3 regions of the Micromonospora sp. WMMD735 genome follow, and region 2 is predicted to be linked to each of the others. Evidence: riboswitches for the same ligand, from Rfam matches in the RefSeq annotation. Region 2 holds a riboswitch; each other region holds the start of a gene.
What was found. Region 2 has a riboswitch for cyclic di-AMP ahead of ACN268_RS24790 (coiled-coil domain-containing protein). Riboswitches for the same ligand answer to the same signal wherever they lie in the genome.

Region 1: another riboswitch for cyclic di-AMP. It lies ahead of ACN268_RS14295 (coiled-coil domain-containing protein); the one in region 2 lies ahead of ACN268_RS24790 (coiled-coil domain-containing protein).
Region 3: another riboswitch for cyclic di-AMP. It lies ahead of ACN268_RS31430 (C39 family peptidase); the one in region 2 lies ahead of ACN268_RS24790 (coiled-coil domain-containing protein).

What each region holds. Positions count from the first base shown of each region.
Region 1 covers NZ_JBMHMJ010000002.1:3,393,426-3,396,689, reverse strand. The annotation lists gene ACN268_RS14300 (SRPBCC family protein) at 1-336, shown strand, start outside; gene ACN268_RS14295 (coiled-coil domain-containing protein) at 444-1,502, opposite strand; cyclic di-AMP (ydaO/yuaA leader) riboswitch at 1,507-1,638, opposite strand; gene ACN268_RS14290 (cation diffusion facilitator family transporter) at 1,804-2,718, opposite strand; gene ACN268_RS14285 (HelD family protein) at 2,864-3,264, opposite strand, start outside.
Region 2 covers NZ_JBMHMJ010000002.1:5,670,580-5,673,843, forward strand. The annotation lists gene ACN268_RS24785 (carbonic anhydrase) at 1-451, shown strand, start outside; gene ACN268_RS24790 (coiled-coil domain-containing protein) at 594-1,619, opposite strand; cyclic di-AMP (ydaO/yuaA leader) riboswitch at 1,623-1,754, opposite strand; gene ACN268_RS24795 (YibE/F family protein) at 1,921-3,264, opposite strand.
Region 3 covers NZ_JBMHMJ010000002.1:7,249,295-7,252,558, reverse strand. The annotation lists gene ACN268_RS31435 (CDP-glycerol glycerophosphotransferase family protein) at 1-946, shown strand, start outside; gene ACN268_RS31430 (C39 family peptidase) at 1,080-1,928, opposite strand; cyclic di-AMP (ydaO/yuaA leader) riboswitch at 2,200-2,344, opposite strand; gene ACN268_RS31425 (hypothetical protein) at 3,060-3,264, opposite strand, start outside.

The sequences.
Region 1 (3,264 bases), 2.3 Mb from region 2:
GCCCGGCCGGGTGCCCTGGCCAGCTACGCGATCACCGACCGGCTGGAGCTGGGCCCGCTGCGGTTCCCCGTCACCTACCAGGCCGACGTGCTGCTGGCCGGTGACGACGAGATCGTGACGGTGGCCCGCCAGCAGCCCGGCACCACCGTGCGTAACCACACGCGGTTGCGGATGGAGGGTGACCTGCTGCGGATCGACGTGGAGATCACCCTCGCCGCGCCGGCCCCGCTGTTCGGCTACGCCTTCCGGCAGGCCCGCGCCGCCCACCTGGGGTTGGCCAGCCGACTCGGCGCGGTCCTGGACGGCCGGGCCGGCGACCCGCCACCCGCCGGCTGACCACCGCCGGCACCTGGGCCGCCCGGCCCGGTCGGCACCCGACCCGCCTGTTGCGGCCGGGCCGTGGTCCGGTGGTCCGCCCGCGTCGGACGGACCACCGGGTCGGCTCAGATCATCGACAGGTGTACGTGGTTGGTGTGGTCGCTGGACGGGTCCCCGTTGCCCCCGCTGTACGCCTTCCACCCGCTGCTCGGCAGCCAGATCCGCTTGAACCAGATCACGTAGAGCACACCGAGCCGGTCGGCGTTGCGGATGAAGTACGCGGCGAGGTTGTTGCCGTACGTCCGGTCGCCGCCACTGGCCACCCCGCCGAAGCCGCCCTTCTGGGCGGCGAAGTCGCACGCCCGGCCCTTGGGGTGCTCGCCGGAGCCGCTGGGCCGGTAGCAGGAGACGTACCTGGTGAAACCGGCGGCCTTGGCCTGGTTGAGGGCGTTGAGCGTGCGCGGGGTGATACAGCCGTTGGCCGGCGTCGGGTCGTTGACGCTGCACGACTCGGACGGCCAGGAGCCGTCGGAGTTGCGGGGCGCCCCCTTGGCGTTGCTGGTGGACGTGCCGTCGGAGCTGCCGGAGTCGCGGGAGGTGGAGGTCGGCTTGTCGGCGGCGGCCACCGCCAACGCCCGCTCGGCCTGCTCCTTGCGCTTGCCCATGGTGGCGACCTGCTTGCGCTGTTCGGTGATCTCCCGGGTGACCGCCGCCCGGGTCCGGGTGGCCTGGTCCCGGGTCTCGATCATCGTGCGCAGTTCCTGGTCCTCCCGGGTGGCGACCGTCTCCAGCGCCGCCGCGCGGTCCAGGAAACCGCTCGGGGTGTTGCTGTTGAGCAGGGCGGACATCGGCCCGAGCCGGCCGGTGCGGTAGGCCGCTCCGGCGATCTCGCCGACCTTGGCGGTCTGCGTGACCAGTTGCCCCTCGATGGTCTTGAGCTGCGCGTCGAGTTCCTGCTGGCGCTTGGTGGAGCGCTCCAGGGCGGCCTTGGCCTCCAGCCAGCCCTTGCTGGCCGCGTCGAGCTGGTCGCGCAGCGCCGGGGTGCCGCCCTCGTCGTCGTCGCCGGGGGCGGCGAGCCGGGTGGTGGGCGCGGCGGCGGCCGGGGTGAACGGCGCGGCCGACACGCCCAGGGCCAGGGCCGTGACGACTGCGGCCAGCAGCCGTGTGGTGGTGCGTACGTGCATGCGGATGTCCTTCCGTCAGCCGCCGACCGGGTTAGCTGACGGGTTCGGGACGGAAGATCCCTACCGCTTGCGCGGATGCACCCCAGGAACGTGGTTCCCCGGTTCGCCCGGGCGGGCGATTAGGCGGCGGCCTCTGCCTGGCGGAGACCGGGGCCGAGCCTACCGGTACGCGTGTGACGCCTGCCTACCTCGTGACTGAGGGTACGAGAGTGAATACTCTCAAATGGTTCAAACGACGCAAATTTCCGTGATCTCTGTGCGGGAGTACCCGGCGGGGCTGACTGTCCGGCCCAGGGTGGGGTCACCAGTGGGCGGGGCCGCACGCGCCGGGGCTCGCTCCGGGCTCGACCTGGAGGGTGGCGTGCTCGATGTGGAAATCCTCCCGCAGGGCGCCCCGGGCGGCCGCCAGCACCGTGCCGACCTCGGCGTCACCGGCCAGGGTGAGGTGGGCCGAGGCGACGTCCATGCCGGAGGTGAGCGTCCAGACGTGCAGGTCGTGCACCTCGGCGACCCCGGGCACGGCGGTCAGCCGGTCGTGCACGGCGGTCACCGGCAGGTGCTCCGGAGCGGCCTGGACCAGGATGCGCACCGCCGCCCGGCCGAGCCGCCAGGTGCGGGGCAGGATGAACACGCCGATCGCCACGGCGACCAGCGGGTCGGCCCACCACCAGCCGGTGCCGGCGATCAGCAGCGCCGCCACGATCACTCCGACCGAGCCGAGCAGGTCACCGAGCACCTCCAGGTACGCCCCGCGCAGGTTGATGCTCTCCTTGGCACCCTCCCGCAGCAGGCCGAACGCGACGATGTTGGCGAGCAGGCCGAGCACCGCCACCACCAGCATCGGGCCGGCCAGCACCTCGGGTGGCTCGCCGAACCGACGGACCGCCTCGATCAGCACGTAGACCGCCACCCCGCTGAGCAGGACGGCGTTGGCCAGGGCTGCGAGCACCTCCAGCCGGTAGAGGCCGAAGGTGCGCTGCGGGTCCCGGGCGGCCCGCCGGGTGGCGGTGATCGCGGCCAGCGCCATCCCGATGCCGAGCACGTCGGTGAACATGTGCCCCGCGTCGGAGAGCAGGGCCAGCGAACCGGTGCCGAAGGCGGCCACCGCCTCGACCACCATGAGCACGGCGAGCAGCCCGAACGCCGCCCAGAGCCGGCCCCGGTGCCGGTGCGCGGCGTTGCTCACCGTCGCGCTGTGGTCATGACCTGCGCCCACGTCCACACCTTCCGTCGCCGTCGGGACCACCGTCGCCGTCGCGGACCACCGTCGCCGTCGCGGACCCGCTCCAATCTATGCTCACATCGCTATGTGTGCAAGTGACGGTCGGACGTCCGGCCGGGTGGGCCGGGGTGCCGGTCGGTCAGCCGGTCGGTTCGACGGTGGTGAGGCGCTGGGTCGCCCGGGACAACGCCACGTAGAGCGTCCGTACCCCGGAGCCCGGATCGGCCCGGATCTCGCCGGGGCAGACCAGTACCACCCCGTCGTACTCCATGCCCTTGGCCTGGAGGCTGGTCACCACCTGCAGGCGCGCCCCGCCCCGGTCGCCCAACCAGCCGGCGACCTCGTCCCGGCGGGGCACCGGGGTGATCACGCCGACCGTCCCCGCCACCTCGGCCAGCAACGCGTCCACCGCATCGGCAGTCGTCCGGGCCAGCTCCGCCGCCGGCACGTGCAGCGCCACCGGGTCCACCCCGGTGGAGCGCACCGCGCTCGGCAACTCCAGGTCCGGATAGAGCCGGCGGATCTCCGCCGCCGCCACCG
Region 2 (3,264 bases):
CGAGGTGCTCGGCAGCGTCGAGTACGCGGTCACGGTGCTCGGCACCCCGCTGGTGGTGGTCCTCGGGCACGACTCGTGCGGTGCGGTGCAGGCGGCCCGGGACACGGCCCGCACCGGCACCCAGCCCCCGGGGCACCTCTACTCGGTGGTCGCCGCCGTCGGGCCGAGCCTGCGTCGCGCGGCCCAGCAGGGGGTGCACGACATCGACGGGATCGTCGACATCCACATCGCGCAGACCGTCGAGGTGCTGCTCGGCAACTCGCCGGTGATCGCCGCCGAGGTGGCCGCCGGTCGGTGCGCGGTGGTCGGCATGTCCTACCGCCTCGCCGCCGGCGAGGTCCACCAGGTCGCCCCGGCCCCCGAGCCCGCCGCCGTGCTGTCCGAGCCCGCCGCCGCGGTGCCCGCACCGGCCGTGCCGGCCGGTGCCGCGTCGGCACCCGTCGCCTCCTGACCCGCACCGGTCACGACGAAGGCCGCCCGGCTCAGCCGGGCGGCCTTCGTCGTGCGTGGCCCGAACAACTCATCGGGGCCGGTGGCGCGGCGTCCAGGAACCCGGACACCGCACCATCGCCGCCGTGGTGTCGAAACGGTCGCTACAGCAGTGACACGTGGACGTGGTCGGTGTGGTCGGACGGTCCCGAGTACGAACTCCAGCCGTTGGCCGGGAACCAGATCTGCCGGTTCCAGATCACGTAGTAGATGCCCAGCCGGTCCGAGTTGCGGATCAGGAACGCGGCGAGGTTGTTGCCGTACATCCGGGTGTCGTTGTTGTGCCACGGGCTGAACCCGCTCTTCTGCAACGACCAGTCGCACGCCCTGCCCTTGGGGTGCTCCCACGGCCCACCGGGGCGGTAGCAGCCGACGAACCGGTTGAACCCGGCCCGCTTGACCTCCTTGTACATGTGCAGCGTGCGCGGGGTGATGCAGCCGGACGTGGTCGGGTCGTTCTCGCTGCACGACTCGCCACGCCAATCGCCGTCGGCGGTCTGGCCGGGGGCGACGCGGGCCACCGGGGACGTCGCGTCGACCAGGCCGCCGGTGAAGCCCCGGCCGCCGACCAGGGCCAGCGCCTTGTCGGCCTCGGTCTTCTTCTTGGCCATCAGGTTGGTCTGCTTCTGCTGCTCCCGGACCTCGGCGTCGACGGCGAGCTTGGCCTGCTCGGCCCGGGTCTTGACCTTGTTGACCTCGGCCAGCTTGCCGGCGTTGACCATGTTCAGCTCGTCCAGGGCGGCGGCCCGGCGGACGAAGGCGTCCGGCGCGTCGCTCTCCAGCAGCGCGGCGACCGCGCCGACCCGACCGGTCCGGTACGACTGGGCGGCGATCTCGGTGACCTGCGGGGCCAGCGCCGCCAGCTCCTGCTCCGCCTTCTCCACCTCGATGGCGTATTCGAGCTGGCGCTTCTTGGACTTCTCCAGCCGGGTCTTCGCCGCCGAATACTCCCGGTTGGTGGCCTCGATGACGTCGGTGAGGAGCTTCGGCTCGTCGTCCTCCTCGTGCCCCGAGGGGGTGGGCGCGTTGGGCGCGGCCGTCGCGGGGGCGGCGGCCGGTCCGGCGACGATCGCCAGGGCGGCGAGTACGGCCACTGCCGGCGTCAACCAGCGGCGTAGGGGTGCCGTCACAGTTTTCCCTTCCGTCGACCGCCGACCGGGTTAGCTGACGGGTTCGGGACGGAAGTGGCCCCTACCGCTGGCGCGGATTCACCCCAGGTGCTCGGTTCCCCGGCTCGCCGTACGGCGATTGGGCGGTGGCACCGCTGGCGCCGGTGGGCGCCTTCGGCGGTGACCGGCAGCGAGGTTACCCGAGAGTCGTACCGGGGATCTACGCCCGCAACCCGACCAAATGAGTATTTTCCCGATAGCGAGGGGTAATCAGTGACGCGACCGACAGCCGCGACCTCGCCTCCGGTCACGCAGCGCAGTGTCACCATGCGGTGTCCGTGCTCCTTTCCGGGTCCGGCCACCGTGCGGGGGCCGGGGTGGACGGTGCACCGTGCCGGGGCGCGCTCAACGCCTCCAACGCCTCGGCACGGTCGGGGGTGGGACGTGGGGTGGGTGGCGGCCCGGCCGTACCGGCGTCGGCCGGTCCCCGCCCGGCGGTCACGACCAGCGCGGCCAACCCGGTGGTCAGCGGCACCGCCGCCACCAGGCCGAGGGTCGCCACCGCGCTGCGGACGATCTCCTGGGCCAGGAACTCGCTGGTGAGGATCTGGCTCACCGGGCGGCTGTCGGCGGTGAGCAGGAGCAGCAACGGCAGCGACGCGCCCGCGTACGCCAGCACGATCGTGTTGACCGTGGACGCGATGTGCGCCCGGCCGACCCGGGTCGCCGCCCGGTAGAGCTGCAACCGCGACAGCCCCGGGTTGGCGTGCGCCAGCTCGGTGACGGTGGCTGCCTGGGTGACCGTGACGTCGTCCAGGACACCGAGCGAACCGATGATGATCCCGGCCAGCAGCAGGCCGTGCAGGTCCACGTCACGCTGGTACATCGACAGCGTGGTGGCCTCCTCGCTGCCGTACCCGGTCAGGTGGGTGGCGGCGGTGGCCAGCGTGCCCAGCACGCCGGTCAGCACCAGGCTGCCCAACGTGCCCAGCACCGCCACCGAGGTCTGCGCGGTGATCCCGTGGGTCAGGTACAGCACCACGAACATGATCAACGCGGCGCCGGTGACCGCGATCGGCAGCGGCGCGCCCCCGGCGGAGATGCCCGGCACCACGAAGGTCAACAGGATGGCGAAGCTGGCCCCGAGACCGGCCAGGGCGGCCAGCCCGCGTAGCCGGCCGAATGCCACGATCGCCGCCGCGAACAGGGCGACCAGCCAGAGCAGCGGCATGCCCCGCTGGTGCTCGGCGATGTGGTAGCTGCTCGCCGACGGATCGCTCGGGTCGGCCAGCGCGACGAGCACCACCTCGTCGCCGACCGCCACCGTCGGCGCTCCCGGCCCCGACGGCACCGGCGTCTGCACCTCACGGCCCGCGTCCGGCCCCTGCTCGACGGCGACGGTCACCGTCCCGCACGGCCCGTCGGCCACCCCGGAGGGGCCGTCGGGGGTCTGCGGCGCGGGCGGGCACGGCTCGGTCACCACCCGGGTCACCGTGCCGTGGTGGCGGGGCACCTGCTCGCCCTGGTCGATCTTCGGGGTCGCGCCGGGCCAGAGCACCAGCGTGGCGATCACCGTGACCACGATGAGCGGCACCACCGTCATGACGAGGAGCCGCCGCACCCGCGGCGGGGTGGACGGAGCGGGACGGGTGTGGTCGGCGCCCAT
Region 3 (3,264 bases), 1.6 Mb from region 2:
CCTCAAGGCGATGGACGAGGCGCTGGTGCCCAGCCTGCGGGTGGCGTTCTACGTCAACCACGGGGCGAAGAACAGCCACTGCATCCGGTTCACCCAGCTCACCCACGTGCAACTGCACCACGGCGACAGCGACAAGGCCCCCAGCGCCAACCCGGTCTCGGCCATCTTCGACAAGATCTTCGTGGCCGGTCCGGCGGCGATCGAGCGGTACGCGCGGGCCGGCGTGGAGATCCCCGCCGAGAAGTTCGTCGTGGTCGGCCGCCCCCAGGTCGAGGCCATCGAGGTACGCGGGGAGGCCCGCCCGTCGGCCGCCCCGACCGTGCTCTACACCCCCACCTGGACCGGCCACCACGCCGACGCCAACTACTGCTCGTTGCCGGTGGCCGAGCCACTGCTGCGCAGGCTGCTCGACCGGGGGGCCACGGTGATCCTGCGGGCCCACCCGTACACCGGGCAGAACCCGGCCTCGGCCCGGCAGCTGGCCCGGCTCACCGAGCTGCTCGCCGCCGACCGGACCCGTACGGGCCGGCAGCACCTGTGGGGTGCGGCGGCCAGCCGCGAGCTGAGCCTGACCGACTGCGTCAACCGCTCCGACGCGCTGGTCTCCGACGTCTCCGGGGTCATCTCCGACTACCTCTACTCGGGCAAGCCGTACGCGGTGACCGACCTGGGCGTCGACGGCGACGAGTTCCTGGACCGATTCCCGCTGGCCCGCTCCGGTTACGTGCTGCGCCGGGACATGGCCAACCTCGACGAGGTGCTGACCGGCCTGCTGGACACCGACCCGCTGGCGGCGGCCCGGTGGGACACCCGCCGCCGCTACCTGGGCGACTTCCCCGCCGACGCGTACGCCGACGGTTTCCTCGACGCCGCCCGCCGGGAGTTGGAGCCGGGCTGGACCCCGCCGACGCCCCGGACCGCCACGGTCCTCTCCCCCCGGGCCTGAGCCGGCGGTGCCCGACGCCTATCGGGGCGGTGTCGCGGTATCCGAGTCCGCTGACACCGCTGTATCGGCCCTATGACGAGCACCGCCCCGGCCACCCGTGGTCGGGGCGGCCGGGGCGGGTGGGGTGGGTCGGTCAGGCGGAGTAGCCCCGGGTGGCGATCCAGTTCGCCAGGGTGGTCACGCTGACCCAGTAGGCCGGCAGCGACGGGTCGGCCGAGTCGGCGACCCGCACGGTGCGGCCGTTGTCCCGGTAGCCCACGGCGGCGACGTAGTGGCCGCCGGGGAAGGAGTGCCAGCCGCCGTCGAGGTCGGTGGCGTCCCCGGCCACGTTCGCGACCACGGCCCGCCGGTCGGTGACCGCCGCGACCACGTCGGCCCGCAGCCGCTCGATCTGCGCGTCACTCGGGGTCCCGGCGAACATCCGGGTCCGGTACGGGTCCCCCTTGACCACGGCGTTGAGTACCCGGGTGGTGTCCTCGGCCGAGTTGGTGCCCATCTCGGTGGTGCCCAACTGGGCGGCGAGGGCGTCCTGGCCGCGCTCGATGCCGGCGGCGCTGAGCGCGTTGCGTACCGCCGCCGGGCCGCAGTAGTAGTAGGTGATCTGGGCCTGGTAGTCGTAGCGCAGGACCTTCGACGACGGGGGCTTCGGGGTCGCCCTGCGGGTCAGGTCCGGGTCGGCGGTGGCGCGGGCCTTGGCCCGGGTGACCCGCGGCGACGGGGTGGGGCTCGCCGACGGGCTGGTCGAGGGGGTGGCCGACGGGCCGGCCGGGGCGGGGACGGCGACCCGGGCCTGGGCGCGGCTGGCGACGTCGTCGAGGCGGGGGGCGGTCTCGGCAACGGCGGTGGCGTGCTGGTCGGTCGGGGCGTCGTCGACCCCGGCGGCCAGGGCGGTGCCGCCGGCGACCAGGACGAGGACCGCCGCCGAGCCGACGACCATCCGGTACGGGCGCTGGGCGCCCAGCCGGCGGAGCTGACGCTTCATGTGGTGCTTCACGGGGTGTTCCTCCACGGGGCGAGGCGGCCGGGCACGCCGGACCGGCACGTGGCGGGTACGCCACGCGCGGATCGGGTGTTCGGACGCTCGTTCGGCAGGGACCGCCCGACGGGAGCCGGACGGATCGGCGGGTCGCCCGACCGGGGTCGGGCGGCGGGGTGGACGGCCGGGTCAGCGCGTCAGGCGCGACGGTCCGGCGGCACCCCGGCACCGAGGTGGAGGAACCACCGAGGGGTGGGGTCATGCTGCACGAGGATGAAACTCCTTCCGCTGCCGCCGACCGGGTTAGCTGACGGATTCGGGCGGGAAGATCGCCCTACCCCGGGCCGTGGCCCGGAGATTCACCCCAGGTGGTGCGTGTGGGTCCCCGGTTCGTGCCGTGCACGATTGAGCGGGTCGGCGCGGCGTCGCCTCCTGCGATCGGAAACCGCACCGGACCGCAGCGACACTACTGGCCGCCCTTCCCTCCCGCCAAGCCCCGTGACCTGCGTAAACATCGCCGGGTCGGCCGATTTGCGGGGCAGTCGGGCAGCGGGGGTGCGGGCCGGGGACGAATGGCCGTCGGGGCTCGACAGGGCCGTGACCGGACAGCCGACCCGCAACCTCCGATGATCATCGGAGTCGATGTGACCGAGTGTGACGGGGTGTCCGGTTCCGCCGGGACGTGACCGCACCCACACCGGCCTGGATAACAATTCGGTCCCCGGGACCCCCGGTCCCCCGGTCTCCCCGGTCCCCCGGTCCCCCGGTCCGCGCGGCCCCGGGCAGGACCACCGCCCGCAACGGGACCGCAGGGGCGGGGGCACGGCATCCGCAACGGGGCCGAGGTCGTGGGGTCAACGCGGCACGGACACCGCCATCTGCGCGTCGTTGTGTCGATCGCCCCGGGCCGGACCGGACCGGGCCGGACCGGGCCAGGCCGGACCGGGCCAGGCCAGGCCAGGCCAGGCCGGACCGGGCCAGGCCAGGCCAGGCCAGGCCGGACCGGGCCGGGCCAGGCCAGGCCAGGCCAGGCCGGACCGGGCCAGGCCAGGCCGGACCGGGCCAGGCCAGGCCAGGCCGGACCGGGCCAGGCCGGACCGGACCTCGTCCGGTCCGGGAGCGGTGGTCCCGGGGCGGTCAGCCGACCCGGGCCGGGTGCCAGCGGGTGGCTTGCGTGAGGCGGGTCGCCGCCGACGTCGCGGTACGGGGCCGCGGGACCCGGCCCGGCCGCACCCGCTGCGTCGCCGCGTACGCCTCGGCGGCCAGGGAACGGGCGGCCTCGGCGGCCAGCTCGGCGTCCCGCCACGCGACGCTCTCCCGCCAGGCCGCCGCCCGGTACGCC